Regions from separate parts of the Pseudaquabacterium rugosum genome, predicted to be linked through region 1. Evidence: predicted binding sites of a transcription regulator. Region 1 holds the regulator's gene; the other holds the start of a gene.
The links. Region 1 encodes LexA, which represses DNA repair genes until DNA is damaged. Its sites were predicted from a motif close to ACTGTATNNNNATACAGT; they were not measured.
Positions count from the first base shown of each region.

Region 1 (9,240 bases):
GAGGCGCCGGAGGGGAGGGCTGAACGGCCATCGCCTCCGCGCCATGCCCGGCGTGCGGTCCGCACGCACGGGCGCCCGCACAGGGCCCGGACCGGCAACGGTCCGGGCCCTTGTCGTTTCCGGACGGCGCCGGGGCCGGGATGGGCTCGGTCGGGGGCGGACATGACGTCCTGTCGGGAGTTGCCCACGGGCGCTGATTCGTGACGTACGACTCAAGTCGGAGCCCGCGGCGGCCGACAACCACAGCACGGACAGGGCGCAGGTCAGGGATCTGCGGCCCGCCGAGCCTGTCCTTGCCTGTCGTCCGTTCCGAGCCTGTCGTCCGCATGTTCCAGCTGCCCTCGTCCGCCACCGAATCGCCGGCCCGCGCCGCCGTCGCCTCCGTGCCCCCCTCCGGGTCGCTGGAGGCCGGTGAGGTGGGGGCCGGTGATGTGGGTGCCGGTCGGGCGACGATCGGCGAGGCGTCGCGTGCGCTGGCCCTGGCCTGTACCGCGCCGCGTCTGGCCTGCGTGGCCGCGGCCGTGCTGCTGGCTCTGCCGTGGGGCGTGGGCCGGCATCTGCTGGCCGAGCAGCAGGCGCTGCGTGACGGCGCCCTGCTGCAGCAGATGGCCTTCGGTCTGGCGGCGGCGCCGGGTGATCTGCCGCAGCGTCTGGCCCTGGCGCCCTTGCTGGCGGGGCCGGGCGCCCGCTGGTGGGTCATCCGCGATGCCGAGGGCACGGTGCTCGCCCAGGGCGGGCAGGAGCAGGTCCCGCGGCTGGCGCCGGCCTGGGTCGCGCACTGGATCGGCCCGTCGTCGTCGTCCGGAACGGTCCTCGGCGCGGCCGCCCTGGCCCGGGCCGAGCCAGGGGACGGTGCCGGTGCTGCCGCGGCCGCGGCCGCCTCCCGCGCCCTCGGCGCGCCGCGGCCATTCCTGTCCGCGGCGCCGGGCTGGTCCGCGGTGCCGGACTGGGCGCTGGCGGCCGCGCGCGGGGTGGGGGACTCGATGAGCGGGGCGCTTTCCGCCGCCCTCGGGCCGGCCACCGGTCAGATGGACGCGGGGCAGACGGTGCCGGCGAACGAGCGCCGCCTGCCCGCGACCGACCGGACCGATCTGCAGCTGGCTGGCGCGCCGGTGCAGCTGCAGGTCCAGGCGGCCAGCCATGACCTGGTCGACCAGTGGTGGAGCCACTGGCTGCTGCTGGCGGTGACCGTGGCCGGTGCCGGCGTCGTCAGCGGCCTGCTGTTGCGCCTGCAGCAGCGGCGTGACCTGGCCGACGCCTCCCGCCAGCGCGCGCAGTTGCTGCAGCGCCAGCAGGAGCTGTTCGATGGTCAGGCGGCCCAGCTGGAGCTGCTGCGCCGTCAGATCCACACCGACGAGGTCACCGGCCTGCCCAACCGGCGCCATTTCGTCGCCGTGCTGCAGGAGCAGCTGCTGGCGCAGGGCGAGGCGGCACAGGCGGGCCTGCTGCTGCTGCGGGTGCGCGATCTGGCCGGGCTGAACCAGCGCATCGGCCATGCGCAGACCGATCAGGCCCTGCAACTGGTCGCACGCACCCTGCAGAGCTACCCGCAGCGCATCCCGCGCTGTGCGGCCGGACGGCTGAACGGCGCGGACTTCGGGCTGCTGCTGCCCGTGGCCGGCCTGGCGGCGGAGACCGCCGACAGCCTGCTGCAGGGCCTGCGTGCCGCGCTGGCGCCCCTCGCGCTGCAGACCCAGGTCGTGATCGGTGCGGTCGAGCTCGAACGCTGCCAGGGGGCGACCGCGGCCCTGGCGGCCGCCGATGCGGCCCTGGCCGAGGCCGAGTTGATGGGCGGTTATGTGCTGGCCTCCAGCCGCGAGCGGCCGGTGATGGGGGAGCTGGTGGGCGAGGTCGCCTGGCAGCGCCGCATCCGCCGCGCGCTGATGCAGGGCCGGGTCGGCCTGGGCGAGTTCCCGGTGTGCACGCCCGATGGGCGCGTGCTGCACCTGGACTGCCCGCTGCGGGTGCAGCTGATGCCGGGCGGTCCGTTCGAGCCGGCCCAGCGCTGGCTGGCGCTGGCCGTGCGCAGCCGCCTGGCCACCGTGGTCGACGACAAGGCCGTGGCGCTGGCGCTGGAGGCCATCGCCCGTGACGGCATCGCCCGCTGCGTGAACATCTCGGCCCAGGCCCTGGCCTTTCCCGAGTTCGTGGCCGGCATCTGTCGCCGCCTGGAGCAGGCCCCGGACGCCGCCTGCCGGCTGTGGCTGGACGTGCCCGAAGCGCTGGCGATGGAGCGCCCGCTGCTGTTGCGCGAGGTCGCCCGGCGCTGGCGGCCGCTGGGGGCCATGCTGGCCCTCGAACATGCCGGTGAGGATCTGGCGCGCATCCCGCGGCTGATGGACCTGGGCCTGGACTGCATCCGCATCGATGCCCGCTTCGTCAACGGCATCGCCGAGCCGCAGGCCGACGACCGGCGCCGCTACCTGCAGGGCCTGGTGCGCCTGGTGCAGAGCGTGGGCCTGCAGATCACCGCCGAGGGCGTGCGCCAGCTGGCCGATCTGGAGCAGCTCTGGGCCCTGGGTTTCGATGCGGCCACCGGCCCGGCGCTGCGTCCTCCGGCCGACGATGCCTTGCCGACCGAGGAGCCGCCGCGGGCTGGGCGGCTGCGTCCCGCGGCCGAGCCCTCGGTGGGCCGGCCGGCCGACGGGCGTGCGCTCACCCCGGCATCGCGCGCGAGCTCGACCGAGGACGAGCCGGTGGCGCTGGCCTGAGGCTCAGCGCATCACGCGCAGGGCCTCGGGGTTGATGATGTTGGCCGGCTCGCCGCGGATGAAGCTCAGCACGTTGTCGAAGGCCGCGCTGAAGTAGTGCTCGTAGCTGTCCTGCTCGACGTAGCCGATGTGCGGCGTGCAGATCGCGTTCTCCAGCCGCAGCAGCGGGTGGCCCTGCAGGATGGGCTCGCTCTCGAACACGTCGACCGCGGCCATGCCGGGGCGGCACTTGTTCAGCGCCGACACCAGCGCGCCGTCCTCGACCAGCTCGGCCCGCGAGGTGTTGACGAACAGCGCCGTCGACTTCATCCGGGACAGGTCCTCCAGCCGCACCAGGCCGTGGTTGGACTCGCACAGGCGCAGGTGCAGGCTGAGCACGTCGGACTGCTCGAACAGGGATTCACGCGAGGGCGCGGCCAGCAGGCCGTCGGCCACCGCACGGCTGCGCGAGGCCTCGCTGCCCCAGACCACCACCTGCATGCCGAAGGCCCGGGCATAGCCGGCCACCAGCGTGCCGATGCGGCCGTAGCCCCAGATGCCCATGGTCTTGCCACGCAGCACCATGCCGAGTCCGAAGTTGGTCGGCATCGCCGCCGCCTTCAGGCCGCTCTGCTGCCAGGCGCCATGCTTGAGGTTGCCGATGTACTGCGGCAGCCGACGCATGGCGGCCATGATGAGGGCCCAGGTCAGTTCGGCCGGTGCCACCGGCGAGCCCACGCCCTCGGCCACCGCGATGCCCAGCCGTGTGCAGGCCTCGACATCGATGTGGCTGCCGACACGGCCGGTCTGCGCGATCAGGCGCAGGCGCGGCAGCTTTTCCAGCAGCGCCCGCGGAAACTGGGTGCGTTCACGGATCAGCACCAGCACTTCGGCATCGCGCAGGCGGACCGACAGCTGGCCGGTGCCCTTGACCGTGTTGGTGTAGACCTTGGCCGCCCAGGGTTCCAGGCGTTGGGCGCAGGCGAGCTTGCGCACCGCGTCCTGATAGTCGTCGAGGATGATGATGTTCATGATCTGCGCCCCGGATTGTGCCGTGCGCTGAGCGGCCTGCCGGAACCGCCTGCCGCCAGGGCGACGCGGACGCTGCCACGGCGGCCGTGCCCGCGCCCGCGCCCGCGGGGGGCGACCTGCCGCCGTGCCGGTGGCGCCTCAGGCCATCGGCGGTGCGTGCTGGGAGACGCTGCGGGCGATGCTGTGTTCGAGCTGCCAGATCGCGCGCTCGGCACAGCTGCCCAGGGCCTGCAGGGGCGGCAACACCGAGCGCCGCAGCAGCCACAGGTCCGCGGGATCGCGGGCCAGATCCACCTGGCGCTGCAGCTGGCGCCGGTAGGGCAGGCCATCGAGCAGGCCGATGGCCTGGCGGAAGGCCTGCTGCAGCTCGATCAGCGCGCGCGCCGCCGCGACCCGGGCCTGGCGGTCCTGGGGCAGGCCGCAGGCCGTCCACGGCGAGGGAGACGTTGCGGACGCCGGATCTGACCGGCCGTCGTGCGGCAGCGCGGAGGGGGGCATCGGCGTCGGCCGCGCCACCAGGGCCTCGTGCAGCGTGGCGGGGGCGTCGGGCCAGGGGTGGATGAGCGGCCCGACCTGCGCCGCCCGTGCCGGGCTTGCCGCGTCTGCCAGGCCTGACAGGCCTGACAGGCCTTGCCGGTCGGATGCGCGGCGCGCCGGGGTCGGCGTCCGGGTCGGCGTGCGCGCCGGGGAGGGGCGCCGGGTGCGCACCGGCACCGTCATCGCGGCGTGTCCTGTCCGGTGCCGCGGGTCGCGCGCACCGGGAAATGAAGGTTCAGCCGCTGCAGTCGCCGCTCGGCCTCGGCCTGGGTGTCCAGGCGCGCGACCATGGCGTAGACCGCGCTGCGCAGGTGCCAGAGCTCGCGCAGCGAGCCGGCGGCCGTCACCCGTCGGCGCAGCGTGGCGGCCGCCGGATCGTCCAGGTCGAACAGCGTGTCGAGGAAGGCCTGGCGCACGCCCGGCAGCCGTTGACGCGGATGGCTGGGCAGTTGCAGCCAGTCGTGGCGGGCGATCAGCCGCTGCCAGCGGCCGCGCCAGCTCAGCGTCGAGGCCCAGCCCTCGGGCGGGCAGACCTCCAGGCGCGAGGCCGCCAAGGTGCTCGGCGCAGCCGGCCACGCCGGCTCCGCATCGCGGCGGGTGAACCAGCGCAACATGCGGTACGGCAGACGGGGCGGCAGGGCGTTCATGGCGGCGGGGCGTCGGTCATGGGCAGCGTTGACCCATTGTTCGCCGAGGCCTCCATGGCCGAAGAGCCGAACAGGCGGCGGGTTGCCGCCCACTCCGGTGCGCGGTGGGCGCCGCGCCGCTGTCGCCGCCCGCGCAGGCTCAGGCGTTGAAATCCTTGCGGATCAGGCCGACGGCGATGCCCTCGAGCGCGAAACCGCTGGACTCGTCGACGGTGATCGGCTCGAAGTCGGGATTGGCGGGCAACAGGCGCAGGCGGCGGCCCTGCTGCTCCCAGCGCTTGACGGTGACCTCCTCGCCGAGCCGGGCCACGACGATCTGGCCGTTGCGGGCGGTCGGCAGCCGGCGCACGGCCAGCAGGTCGCCGTCGAGGATGCCGGCGTCTCGCATGCTCAGGCCGCGCACGCGCAGCAGGTAATCGGGCGTGCCGCTGAACAGGGCCGGGCTGACCGCGTAGTGCTCCTCGATGTGCTGCTCGGCCAGGATCGGATGGCCGGCGGCCACGCGTCCGACCAGCGGCAGGCTCAGCGAGGCGAGCACCGCCGGCGGGGCGGCCGGCAGGGTGCGCGCGGCCGGAGCCGGGCGGGTGCGGGCCTTGGCCTCCCGGGCATCGTTGATGCGCGCGAGGGTCGGCTGCGGCAGGCGGATGCCGCGCGAGGTGCCGCCGACCAGCTCGATCACGCCCTTGCGGGCCAGCGCCTGCAGGTGCTCTTCGGCCGCGTTGGCCGAACGGTAGCCGAGGGTGGCGGCGATCTCGGCGCGGGTCGGCGGGGCGCCGGTGCGCTCGATGGCCTCGCGCACGAGGTCGAGGATCTGCTGCTGGCGAGCGGTGAGCTTGGGCGCGTCGGTCATGTGGGGGCCACGTGCGAGGGGCGTTGGAAGGGACGGGCGGCTGGATCGGCGACCGGATGGACCCTGGACGGCGTCAGGTGCGCCACCCCGGATGGGCGTTGCGGCCCGGGCGGGAGCCCGGGGCGACAATCGGCGCGGCACGCACCGGCCGGTGTCGGTCCGGGGCGGCCGCCGCGGGCGGCGGACCCGTGGCGCCAGGCTGGCGGTCCATCCAGCCTGTTCACGTATCCAGTCACTGTATTTTCATCCAGAGGCTCATCGATGCCAAGCACCGATCCCGTCATCCTGCCGATCCTGGGGACCGGCGGCACCATCGCCGGTGCGTCGACGCAGGCTCTCGACAATGTCGGTTATACGGCCGCGCAGATCAGCGTCGCGCAGCTGCTGGCGGCGGTGCCGGCGCTCGGTGCCGAGCCGGGGGTGGCGTTCGAGGCCGAACAGGTGGCCCAGCTCGACAGCAAGGACATGGACCCGGCGACCTGGCAGGCGCTCGGCCGCAGGGTGGCCGCCCATCTGGCGCGGCCCGAGGTGCCCGGCCTGGTCATCACGCACGGCACCGACACGCTGGAGGAGACCGCGATCTGGCTGCAGGCCGTGTTGGCGCCGACCAAGCCGGTGGTGCTGACCGCGGCGATGCGCCCGGCCACCGCCCTGGCGCCGGACGGCCCGCAGAACCTGCTCGATGCGGTGCGGCTGGCGCGCACACCGGGCGCGTGTGGCGTGCTGGTCGTGGCCGGTGGGCGGGTGATGGCGGCGGCCGACGTGCGCAAGCGCCATCCGTACCGGCTCGATGCGCTGGCCGCCGGTGATGCGGGCGTGCTGGCCTGGATCGAGGAGGGGAACGTCCGCCTGCTGCGGCCCTGGCCGGTGGCCACGGCCCTGCCGGTCGGGCCGTGTGCGGCGGCGCTGCAGGTGCCGGTCACCGACTGGCCCTGGGTCGAGGTGGTGGGCAGCCATGCGGGGGCCGACGCGCGCCAGGTCGATGCGCTGCGGGCTGCCGGCGTGCAGGGGCTGGTCGTGGCCACCACGGGCAACGGCACGGTGCACCGGGCCTTGCAGGCGGCGCTGGAGCGGGCGCAGGCCGGCGGCTGCCCGGTCTGGCTGGCCAGCCGCTGTGGCGATGGCGTGATCGTCGGGCCGGCGGCCGGGCCGGCGGCCGCGTTCTCGCCCTGGCAGGCGCGCGCGCTGCTGCAGCTGTGGCTGCTGCAGCAGCGCGTGGCGGGCCCGCAAGGCCCCGCCGCCGCCGGACTCAGACGACCGTCAGCGTGACGTCGACGTTGCCACGGGTGGCGTTGCTGTACGGGCAGACCTCGTGCGCCTGGGCGACCAGGGCTTCCAGCGCGGCGCGCTCCATGCCCGGCACGCTGATGCGCATCGCCACCGAGATGCCGAAGCAGCCTTCCTTGCCGACCAGCGGGCCGATGCCCACATCGCTGGTGATGCTCACTTCGGCCGGCAGCTGGAGCTTCTGGCGGCCGGCGACGGCCTTCATCGCGCCGATGAAGCAGGCCGAGTAGCCGGCGGCGAACAGCTGCTCGGGATTGGTGCCGGCGCCGTCATCGCCGCCCAGCGCCTTGGGCGTGGACAGGGCGGCCTTCAGGCGGCCGTCGTTCGATTCGATGGTGCCGGCGCGGCCTCCGGTGGCGGTGGCGGTGGCGGTGTAGGCGGTGGGGTGGATGGCCATCAGGGTCTCCTGTGAGGGTGGCGCGGGGGAAGAGGCGGCCGGCGGGCGTGCCGGCCGCAGGGAAGGAAAGCGGTGGGCTCGCGTGTCAGCGGCCGGGGGACGGTGGGGCGGCGCGGCGCACGGAACCACCGGCGCCGCGCGTCGGCGCGCCTCGGGTCGGCGGCGCTGGCGGCGCTGGTGGCTCGGCACCCGCGGCCTGCAGCAGCCGGGCGCGCAGGCCGCCGAGTTCCTGCGTCAGGCGGGACACGGTGTCGATGTCGCAGGCGGTCGCGCACAGCACGGCCTGCGGGATGTCCTGCGCGCGTTGCCGCAGGGCCCGGCCCTCGGCGCTCAGGCGCAGGTTCAGGCGCCGTTCGTCGCCCGTGTCACGGTCGCGCTGCAGCAGGCCCTGGGCCGCCAGGCGCTTGAGCAGCGGTGTCAGCGTGCCGCTGTCCAGGTTCAGCCGGGCGCCGAGCTCGCGCACGCCCAGGCCGTCCTGCTCCCACAGCACCAGCATCACCAGGTACTGCGGATAGGTCAGGCCCAGCGGTGCCAGCAGGGGCTTGTAGACCTTGGTCATCGCCAGCGAGGTCGCGTAGAGCGCGAAGCAGAGCTGGTGATCGAGCTGCAGCCAGCGGGCATCGGCGCCTGGCGCGGGATCGGCCGCCGCGGCGGTGGTGGCCGTGGTGGCCGTGGTGGTCGCCGCGGTTGTGCCCGTGGTGGCGAGGGGAGAGCGTGACGGTCCGCGCGGCATGGCGTGGACTGTCGTCTGCAATTGAATTGCGTGCAATCGGATGACGGGACAGGCCCGCTGACGTCAGGGGCTTGTGGGGCGAGCCGCCGATACTCCGGAGCTCCCATGCACCGCTGGCGCTGGCGTCACCGGTGCCACCCTCCCCAGGCAGGCCCGCTCCATGTCCGATCCGACACCCGCGTTCACGTCCTCGTCCTCGTCCTCGTCCTTGCACGCCGCCACGCCGGCCGCCGCGGGCCCGGAGCGCACCGTGCCGGAGGCCGGCGCCGGCCCGCGCGCCATCGGCCCCGGCGAGCGCATGCGCCGCCAGGTGATGGGCGATGTCTTCGTCGACCGGGCACTCGGCTCGGCCGATGCGTTCAGCCAGCCGCTGCAGGACTGGGTCAACCAGCACGCCTGGGGATCGAGCTGGCAGCGCGACGGGCTGGCGCTCAAGCAGCGCAGCCTGTGCACGGTGGCCATGCTGGCCGCGCTCGGCCGCAGCCAGGAGCTCAAGGGCCATCTGCGGGGCGCGCTCAACAACGGCGCCACGCTGGCCGAGCTGCGCGAGGTGCTGCTGCACGTCGCGCCCTATGCCGGCGCGCCAGCGGCGATCGAGGCCTTCCGTGCCGCGCGCGAGTTCATGGCCGACAACGGCCTGGTGTTCGAGGAGCCCGGGCCGGGCGCCTGAGGGCGGTGGCCGGTGGCCAGGCCGCCCGGCTTGGCCGGGGCCGGCCCGCAGCCGCAGTCGCAGTCGCAGTCGCAGTCGCAGTCGCAGTCGCAGTCGCGGCCGCAGCGCCCGGGCCTCAGCCGCCCGCTTCGGACGTCAGCTGCTCGATCTGCTCGTTGAGCGTCAGCCAGCGCTCCTCCAGCATCTCGATCTCGGCGCAGACATGGTTCAGCCGTCGACCGGCGTCGGCAATCTCGGCGCCCGACAGGCCGGCCGTCGACAACTGGGCTTCGAGCTCGCCCTTCTCGGCGTTGAGCTTGTCCATCCGGCTGTCGATCTGCGCGATCTCGTGGCGCAGCGGACGGGTGCGGTTGGCCAGCTCGGTGCGGGCCTGGGCCGCGCGCTTGCGGTCGTCCTT
Region 1 covers NZ_JBBUTF010000003.1:70,933-80,172, reverse strand. The annotation lists gene AACH11_RS02945 (EAL domain-containing protein) at 327-2,711, shown strand; gene AACH11_RS02940 (D-2-hydroxyacid dehydrogenase family protein) at 2,715-3,722, opposite strand; gene AACH11_RS02935 (hypothetical protein) at 3,861-4,220, opposite strand; gene AACH11_RS02930 (hypothetical protein) at 4,439-4,906, opposite strand; gene lexA (transcriptional repressor LexA) at 5,046-5,756, opposite strand; gene AACH11_RS02920 (asparaginase) at 6,018-7,025, shown strand; gene AACH11_RS02915 (organic hydroperoxide resistance protein) at 7,006-7,440, opposite strand; gene AACH11_RS02910 (MarR family winged helix-turn-helix transcriptional regulator) at 7,526-8,173, opposite strand; gene AACH11_RS02905 (carboxymuconolactone decarboxylase family protein) at 8,472-8,843, shown strand; gene AACH11_RS02900 (ABC-F family ATP-binding cassette domain-containing protein) at 8,959-9,240, opposite strand, start outside.

Region 2 (9,240 bases), on a different contig from region 1:
GGAGCGCCTGGGCTCGATCTTCACCAGCGAGTGATGCTGCCGCACGGCGGCAGCACGGCTGCCGGCCGGCCCTCGGCCGGTCGTGCGGCCGCTGCCCTGTGCTGCCACTGACGCGGCACGCCGCGTCGTTCTCCTGCCCGAGCCGCCCGCCATGCCGATCGCCACGATCGACCGCACGCCGCCGCCGTTCTTCCGTCAGGGCCCGTCGGCGCTGACGAAGCTGGCGCTGTGCTCGGCGCTGGCCGTCTGCCTGATGGCCGCCGACACCCGCTGGAACATGACCCAACCGGTGCGCGCCGGTCTGGCCACGGCGCTGCTGCCGGTGCAGCAGGCGCTGCTGGTGCCGGTGGAGTTCACCCGCGGTCTGCGCCAGTACCTGCAGGGGCTGAAGCTGGCACTCGATGGCGCCAGCGCCGCCCGCGCGCAGCTGGCGCAGCTGTCCGAGCGCGCCGCACGCACCGAGCAACTGACCCAGGAGAACCAGCAGTTGCGGCGTCTGCTGGAGCTGCGCCCGGCACTGACCGTGCGCGGCACCGCGGCCGAACTGCTGTACGTGGCCGCCGATCCCTACTCCCGCAAGGTGTTCATCGATCGCGGCAGCCACCACGGCATCCGCGCCGGTGCGCCGGTGATCAACGAGGCGGGCGTGCTCGGCCAGGTCACCGAGGTCTATCCGCTGTCGTCGGTGGTCACGCTGCTGACCGACCGCGATGCGGCGATCCCGGTGCTCAACACCCGCACCCAGGTCCGCGGCGCGGCCTTCGGCGGGATCGAGGGCGGCACCGCGCTGGAGCTGCGCTACATGGCCGCCAACGCCGACGTGCAGGCCGGCGACCTGCTGAGCACCAGCGGCCTGGATGGCATCTACCCGCCGGGCCTGCCGGTGGCCCGGGTGCTGCGGGTCGAACGCCGCTCGGACGCCGGCTTCGCCCGCATCGTGCTGCGGCCGACGGCCCCCATCGAGGGCCTGCGCCACGTGATGGTGCTCGAACCCGTGGGCGAGCAGATGCCGCCCAGGCCCGACAGCGCCGCATCCGCCGCCAGCGCACCGGCCTTCCGGCGCGGTGCGGGCGCATCGGCGGCAGCCGCGTCGGCGCCTGCCAGCGCCGTGGCCGCTCGCCCGGCCTCGGCCGCCGCATCCACACTCCGGAGCCGCTGATGATCATGCCGCGCGGCAGCGACCAGCTGCTCCTGCCCGTCAACCCGCTGTTCATCGCGATGACGCTGATCATCGCGGTGCTGCTGGAGATGGTGCCGATGGGCCGCAACGCCGGTGCCCCGGATCTGGTGGCGCTGGTGCTGGCCTGCTGGAACGTGCACCAGCCGCTGCGCATCGGCGTGGGCGTGGGCTTCGTGCTCGGACTGGTGATGGACGTGCAGCAGGGGGCGGTGCTGGGCCAGCACGCGCTGGCCTACACGCTGCTGTCCTACGGTGCGCTGATGATCCACCGCCGCCTGCTGTGGTTCAGCCTGCCCGCACAGGCGCTGCAGATCCTGCCGGTGTTCGCGCTGGCCCACCTGGTGGCCCTGCTGGCGCGGCTGGCCGTCGGCGGCATGTTCCCGGGCTGGTGGTGGCTGGCCGCGCCGGCGGCCGAAGCCCTGCTGTGGCCGGTCGTGGTCTGGCTGCTGCTGGCGCCTCAGCGCCGCGCACCCGACCCGGACGCCAACCGGCCGCTCTGAGCCCACGCGGAGGCCGCGGGTGACCGAGCTCAAGAACACCGAACGCGAGCTGCACCGCTTCCGCGGACGGGTGATCGCGGCCACGCTGTTCGTGCTCGGCTGCTTCGGCCTGCTGGGGTTCCGGCTGGTCCACCTGCAGGTCACCCGCCACGACGACTACATGGCCCAGGCCGAGGCCAACCGCACGGCGGTCGTCCCCATCGTGCCCAACCGGGGGCTGATCGTCGATCGCCATGGCGTGGTGCTGGCCGACAACTACTCGGCCTACACGCTGGAGATCACGCCCTCGCGCATCAACCGTCCGCTCGATGCGCTGATCGACGAGCTGGCCACCATCATCGACGTGCAGCCGCGCGACCGCCGCCGCTTCCGCCGCCTGCTGGAGGACGGCAAGAGCTTCGAATCGCTGCCGCTGCGCAACAAGCTCAGCGACGAGGAGGTCGCCCGCTTCACCGCCCAGCGCTTCCGCTTTCCGGGCGTCGAGGTGCGCGCGCGCCTGTTCCGCACCTACCCGGCCGGCGAGATCGGGGGCCATCTGATCGGCTACATCGGCCGCATCAGCCAGCGCGAGAAGGACGCGATGGAGGACTGGCCCGAAGAGGACCAGGCCAACTACCGCGGCACCGACGTGATCGGCAAGCAGGGCATCGAACAGTTCTACGAGCGTGAGCTGCACGGCATCACCGGCTTCGAGGAGCTGGAGACCTCGGCCGGCGGCCATGCGGTGCGCAAGCTGCGCAGCCATCCGGCCTCGCCGGGCCAGACCCTGGTGCTGTCGCTGGACATCAAGCTGCAGGCCCTGGTCGAACAGCTGTTCGGCGAGCGCCGCGGCGCGCTGGTGGCCATCGATCCGCGCAACGGCGAGGTGCTGGCCATGGTCAGCCGGCCGGGCTTCGACCCCAACCTGTTCGTCGACGGCATCGATGTCGAGAACTGGCGCGCACTCAACGAGAGCCTGGACAAGCCGCTGCTCAACCGCGCGCTGCGCGGCACCTACCCGCCGGGCTCGACCTTCAAGCCCTTCATGGCGATGGCCGCGCTGACCAGCGGCAAGCGCACGGCCGGCACCGTGATCCACGACGGCGGCACCTTCACCTTCGGCGGCAACGCCTTCCGCAGCCACGGCGACCATGGCCTGGGCTCGGTGGACATGTACCGCTCGATCGTGCTGTCGTCCAACGTCTACTACTACTCGCTGGCCAACGAGATGGGCGTGGACCTGATGCACGCCCAGCTCTCGCCCTACGGTTTCGGCGAGCGCACCGGCATCGACCTGCAGGGCGAAGCCCGCGGCGTGCTGCCCTCGACGACCTGGAAGCGCGAGACCTACAAGAAGCCCGCGCAACAGAAGTGGTACGCCGGCGAGACCATCTCGCTGGGCATCGGCCAGGGCTACAACAACTTCACCATGCTGCAGCTGGCCCATGCCACGGCCACCCTGGTGGCCGGTGGCCAGCGCCATGCGCCGCGCCTGGTGCACGAGATCCGCAACGACGTCAGCGGCAGCCGCACCCCGGCAGCGGCCCCGGCGCTCGATCCCTTGCCGCTCAAGCCCGAACACGTGCGGGTGGTGATGAACGCGATGTACGGCGTGACGCAGGCGGGCACCTCGACCTCCGTCTTCGCCGGCGCGCCCTACAAGTCCGGTGGCAAGACCGGCACGGCCCAGGCCGTGACCATCCGCCAGGGCCAGAAGTACGACGCCCGCCGGCTCGCCGACTACCAGCGCGACCACTCGCTCTACATCGCCTTCGCGCCGCTGGAGGCGCCGACGGTGGCGCTGGCGGTGATCGTCGAGAACGCCGGCTTCGGTGCCACCGCCGCCGCGCCGATCGCCCGCCGCGTGTTCGACTACCTGCTGCTGGACCGCTGGCCGAGCGAGGCCGACATCGCCGCCACCCGCGCAGGCCAGAGCGTGGCGCCGATGGGCCCGCCGCGCGCGGCCTCCGACATCCCGCTGCCGATCAGCGACGCACGCATCGTGCCGGTGCCCTGACGCGTCGCGTCCGCGCCGCCCTTCCGACGCTTCCCCCATGCCCGTCGTCCTCGACCGCCCTTCCGTCTGGCAGCGCCTGCGGCCCCTGCTCTCGGCCTTCGACGGTCCGCTGGCGCTCGCCATCCTGGCCCTGGCCACCCTCGGTCTGGTGACGATGTACTCGGTCGGCTACGACCACGGCACCCGCTTCAACGACCACGGCCGCAACATGCTGCTGGGCTTCGGGCTGATGCTCGCCTTGGCCCATGTGCCACTGCAGCGGCTGCAGGCGCTGGCCGTCCCGCTCTACGTGATCGGGGTGACGCTGCTGGTGGCCACCGCGCTGTTCGGCATCACCAAGAAGGGCGCCACGCGCTGGCTGAACGTCGGCGTCGTGATCCAGCCCAGCGAGATCCTGAAGCTGGCGATGCCGCTGATGATGGCCTGGTGGTTCCAGCGCCGCGAGGGCCAGCTCGACGCCCGCGACTTCGCGCTCGGGGGCCTGCTGCTGGCGGTGCCCGTGCTGCTGGTGGCCAAGCAACCGGACCTGGGCACCTCGATCCTGATCGCCTCGGGTGGCCTCTACGTGATGTTCTTCGCCGGGCTGTCGTGGAAGCTGATCCTGCCGGTGATGCTGACCGGGGCCATCGGCATCACGACGCTGGTCCTCATGGGCGACGGCCTGTGCCAGCCCGACGTCGTCTGGAAGGTGCTGCGCGAGTACCAGAAGCAACGCGTGTGCACGCTGCTGGACCCGACCGCCGACCCGCTGGGCAAGGGCTTCCACATCCTGCAGGGACTGATCGCGATCGGCTCGGGCGGGCTGAGCGGCAAGGGCTTCATGAGCGGCACCCAGACCCACCTGGAGTTCATCCCCGAGCGCACCACCGACTTCATCTTCGCCGGCTTCGGCGAGGAATTCGGCCTGCTCGGCGGGCTGACGCTGATGATCTGCTTCTTCTGCCTGATCGCCCGCGGCCTGCAGATCGCCACCCGCGCGCCGACGATGTTCGGCCGCCTGCTGGCCGGGGCGCTGTCGATGAGCTTCTTCACCTACGCCTTCGTCAACATGGGCATGGTCAGCGGCATCCTGCCGGTGGTCGGCGTGCCGCTGCCCTTCATCAGCTACGGCGGCACGGCGATGGTCACGCTCGGTCTGGCGCTCGGCATGCTGATGGCGATCTCGCGCAGCGAGAGCCTGATGCAGCGCTGAGCCCGGCAGGGCCCGGCCTGGGCGAGGCCGCTCAGGCCGCCGTACCGCCGACGGCCGGACCCGCCAGGGCCGGCGCCACCGACGGCGCCGGTACCGGCCCCGACGACCGCGGCTGCAGACGGAAGCGCACCGCGAACAGCGCCCCCGGCGTGATGCCCTGGGCCGCGGCCATCGCGCGCGGCCGCGCGTCGTCGATCGTCAGTTCCGCGCCGTGCTGCTGGACGATCTCCTGCACGATGGCCAGGCCCAGGCCGCTGCCATCGACATTGGTGCCCAGCGCCCGGTAGAACGGCTGCAGCACCAGCGCGCGCTCGGCCGGCGGGATGCCCGGGCCGGTGTCCTCGACCTGCAGCACGGCCACCTGGCCGTAGGGATCGTCGATCACCCGCACCGTCACCGTGCCGCCGGCCGGCGTGTACTGCAGCGCGTTGTCGACCAGGTTGCGCACCAGCTCACGCACCAGCAGCGGCTGGCCGAGCAGCGTGCCGGCGGCCGGCGTGGCCGGGGCACCGCCGTCCGGCCCCTCGTAGCCGAGGTCGATGCGCAGGTCCATCGCCTTGGGCACGAAGTCGCGCACCGTCTCGCGGGCCAGCGCGGCCAGATCCACCGGCTCGGGCTTGCGCGCCATGTCCTTGCTCTCGGCCCGGGCCATGGCCAACAGCTGGTTGACCATGTGCGCCGCGCGCTGGCTGGCGGTGGCGATCTGCTGCAGCGAGCGCTTGAGCTGCTGCGGGTCCTGCTGCCCGGCGTCGATCTCGCGCTGCGCCAGCTCGGCCTGCATGCGCAGGCCGGCCAGCGGCGTCTTCAGCTGGTGCGCGGCATCGGCCAGGAAGTGCTTCTGCGTCGACATCGACTGGTCCAGCCGCGCCAGCAGATCGTTGATCGCCCCCACCAGCGGCGCCACCTCCTCGGGCACGTCGCGCTCGGGCAGTGGCGCCAGGTCATGGCTGGCGCGCCGGCGGATGCGCTGCTGCAGCTCGTTGAGCGGCCGGATGCCGCGCGCCAGCGCGAACCACACCAGCAGCACCGCCAGCGGCAGCACGACGAACTGCGGCACGATCACGCCCTTGATGATCTCGGTGGCCAGCGTCGCGCGCTTGTCCAGCGTCTCGGCCACCTGCACCAGCGGCCCGACCTCGCCCAGGCGGCCGGAGCCCGGCAACCACAGATAGGCCACCCGCACCGGGTCGGTCTGCACCTGGTCGTCGCGGAAGCGCAGCTCGTAGCTGCCGGCCGGCGACTCCTCGGGCACCGGCAGCTCGCGATCGCCAGCGACGAACTCGCCGCGCACGCCCAGCACCTGGAAGAACACGCGGTCGGCGTCGTCCGCACGCAACAGCTCGCTGGCCAGCTCGGGCTGGCGCAGCCGCACCTGGGCCGGATCGGCGGCGGCCGGCGCCGTGATCACCACCTGGCGCGCCACCGCGCGCGCCATCTCGCCCAGATCCCGGTCGTAGGGCCGGTTGGCGATGCCCTGGGCCACCAGCCAGGTGAGCGCGACACTCATCGGCCACAGCAGCAGCAGGGGGGCGAGCATCCAGTCGAGGATCTCGCCGAACAGGGAGCGCTGCTCGCGGGTGTGGGTGTCCATGGTCGGTCCGGCCGCGCAGCATAGCGCCCGACGGCTGACACCAGACCGACAGCCGCCGCCCGACCGGGCGGCACCTGCGCCGGATCAGGACGGAATCTTCTCCAGGCAGTAGCCCAGGCCGCGCACCGTGGCGATGCGGATCGGCCCCTGCTCGATCTTCTTGCGCAGGCGGTGGATGTAGACCTCGATCGCGTTGTTCGAGACCTCCTCGCCCCACTCGCACAGGCGCTCGACCAGCTGGTCCTTGCTGACCAGACGACCGGCGCGCTGCAGCAGCACCTCCAGCAGGCTGAGCTCGCGCGCCGACAGCTCGACCATCTGGTCGCTGATGTAGGCCACGCGGCCGGTGGCATCGAAGGTCAGCGGACCGTGGCGGATCACGCTGGAGGCGGTGCCCAGCCCGCGCCGCGTCAGCGCCCGCACGCGGGCTTCGAGCTCCTGCAGCGAGAAGGGCTTGGCCATGTAGTCGTCGGCCCCCAGATCCAGGCCCTTGACCCGCTGCTCGACCGAATCGGCCGCCGTCAGGATCAGCACCGGCACCGCCGAGCCGCGCGCCCGCAGCTTCTTCAGCACCTCGAAGCCGTGCATCTTGGGCAGGCCGAGATCGAGGATCAGCAGATCGAACTCGTGCGAGGCGAGCGCCGCATCGGCCTCACTGCCCGTGCCGACCTGATCGACCGCATAGCCCGACGCACGCAGCGAGCGCAACAATCCATCGGCCAGAACCTGGTCGTCTTCGGCTATCAGGATGCGCATCTCGGTCTCCGACGGGTGACGGACGTGCCGCGGCGACCGCGGCGCGCCCCGCGCCGGTCCCGGCCGGGCCAGCGCTTCGAACTCTGTGAAAATGATTCTAGGCCTGTGCCGGGGCCCCCCGGCAGCGGGAGTGCCCGGCCACCCCGGATCCCCCCAGGTTCCCCCCGCAGCAGGATCGGCCCCCCCGCCGAATACTGTACGGACATCCAGTTTTATGACGATAATGGGCTCATCCGCCTACAGGAGAGCCCAGATGGACGCACCCGTGAAAGCCCTGAACACCGAAAAGGCCAAGGCCCTGGCCGCCGCACTTGCCCAGATCGAGAAGCAGTTCGGCAAGGGCTCGATCATGCGACTGGGCGACGGCGAAGCCGTCGAACAGCTCGAGGTCGTCTCCACCGGCTCGCTGGGCCTGGACATCGCCCTCGGCGTCGGCGGTCTGCCGCGCGGCCGCGTCATCGAGATCTACGGCCCCGAATCCTCGGGCAAGACCACGCTCACGCTGCAGGTCGTCGCCCAGATGCAGAAGCTCGGGGGCACCGCGGCCTTCATCGACGCCGAGCACGCCCTGGACACCAGCTACGCGCAGAAGCTCGGCGTCAACCTGCAGGAGCTGCTGATCAGCCAGCCCGACACCGGCGAGCAGGCACTCGAGATCGTCGATGCCCTGGTGCGTTCGGGTTCGGTCGATCTGGTCGTGATCGATTCGGTCGCCGCCCTCACGCCCAAGGCCGAGATCGAAGGCGAGATGGGTGACCAACTGCCCGGCCTGCAGGCCCGCCTGATGAGCCAGGCCCTGCGCAAGCTCACCGGCACGATCAAGAAGACCAACTGCATGGTCGTCTTCATCAACCAGATCCGCATGAAGATCGGCGTGATGTTCGGCAACCCCGAGACCACGACCGGCGGCAATGCGTTGAAGTTCTACGCCTCGGTGCGCCTGGACATCCGCCGCACCGGCAGCATCAAGAAGGGCGAGGAGATCGTCGGCAACGAGACCAAGGTCAAGGTCGTCAAGAACAAGGTCGCCCCGCCCTTCAAGACCGCCGAGTTCGACATCCTCTACGGCGAAGGCACCAGCCGGGAAGGCGAGATCATCGATCTGGGCGTCAACGCCAAGATCGTCGACAAGTCCGGCGCCTGGTATGCCTACAACGGCGAGAAGATCGGTCAGGGCAAGGACAACGCCCGCGAGTTCCTGAAAGAGAACCCTGACCTGGCGCTCGAGATCGAGAACCGCGTGCGCGAGGCACTCGGCGTACCGCTGCAGGCCGGCGGCGGCGCAGCGGCGGCAGAACAGGCGTGAACCGACGCCCGGCCACCCTGCAGGGCCGGGCCCTGATGTGGCTGGCACAGCGGGAGCACAGCCCACAGGAACTGCAGCGCAAGCTGCTGCGTGCCGCCCGCGAATCCGCGCGGACGGCGGCACGCGCCACCGCCGAGGCCGCGAAGCCGGTGGACGACGCGTCGGATCCGGCCGCCCTGAGGGATGACGAGACCGATGACGAGACGCTGCAGGCCCGCCTGCGTGCCGACGTCGAGGCGGTGATCACCCGGTTGCAGGCCGCCGGCCACCTGAGCAGCGAGCGCTTCATCGCCAGCCGTCTGCACCAGCGCCAGGCCCGCTGGGGACGTCAGCGGATCAGCCAGGAGCTGGCTCAGCACGGCCTGAGCCTGGACACCGAAGCCGCCGCCGACCTCGCCCGCACCGAGCAGGAGCGGGCCCTGCAGGTCTGGCAACGCAAGTTCGGCCAGCCCGCCCAGGACGCGGCCGGACGTGCACGCCAGATGCGCTTTCTGGCCAGTCGCGGTTTTGCCCTGGACGTGATCCGTCGGGTCGTGCCCGTCGCCTCGCACCGCCCGACCGACGACGACGCAGCCGCAGAGCCGGACGTGACCGACTGAACGGCCGGCGGCCCTCCGTGCGGTTGCCGCACACGCGGGCTGCCCCCGGATACGTGACATCCGCAATCATGCCGCAGCGCAGCATGATAAATTCCGCCGGATTCCTTTCCCCGAGGAGTC
Region 2 covers NZ_JBBUTF010000028.1:228-9,467, reverse strand. The annotation lists gene AACH11_RS22115 (rod shape-determining protein) at 1-34, shown strand, start outside; gene mreC (rod shape-determining protein MreC) at 152-1,159, shown strand; gene mreD (rod shape-determining protein MreD) at 1,159-1,680, shown strand; gene mrdA (penicillin-binding protein 2) at 1,700-3,676, shown strand; gene rodA (rod shape-determining protein RodA) at 3,714-4,868, shown strand; gene AACH11_RS22090 (sensor histidine kinase) at 4,900-6,459, opposite strand; gene AACH11_RS22085 (response regulator) at 6,544-7,215, opposite strand; gene recA (recombinase RecA) at 7,469-8,521, shown strand; gene AACH11_RS22075 (regulatory protein RecX) at 8,518-9,120, shown strand.
Region 2: a site for LexA is predicted at 7,409-7,426, ahead of recA (recombinase RecA). Genes of this name have one in related genera too.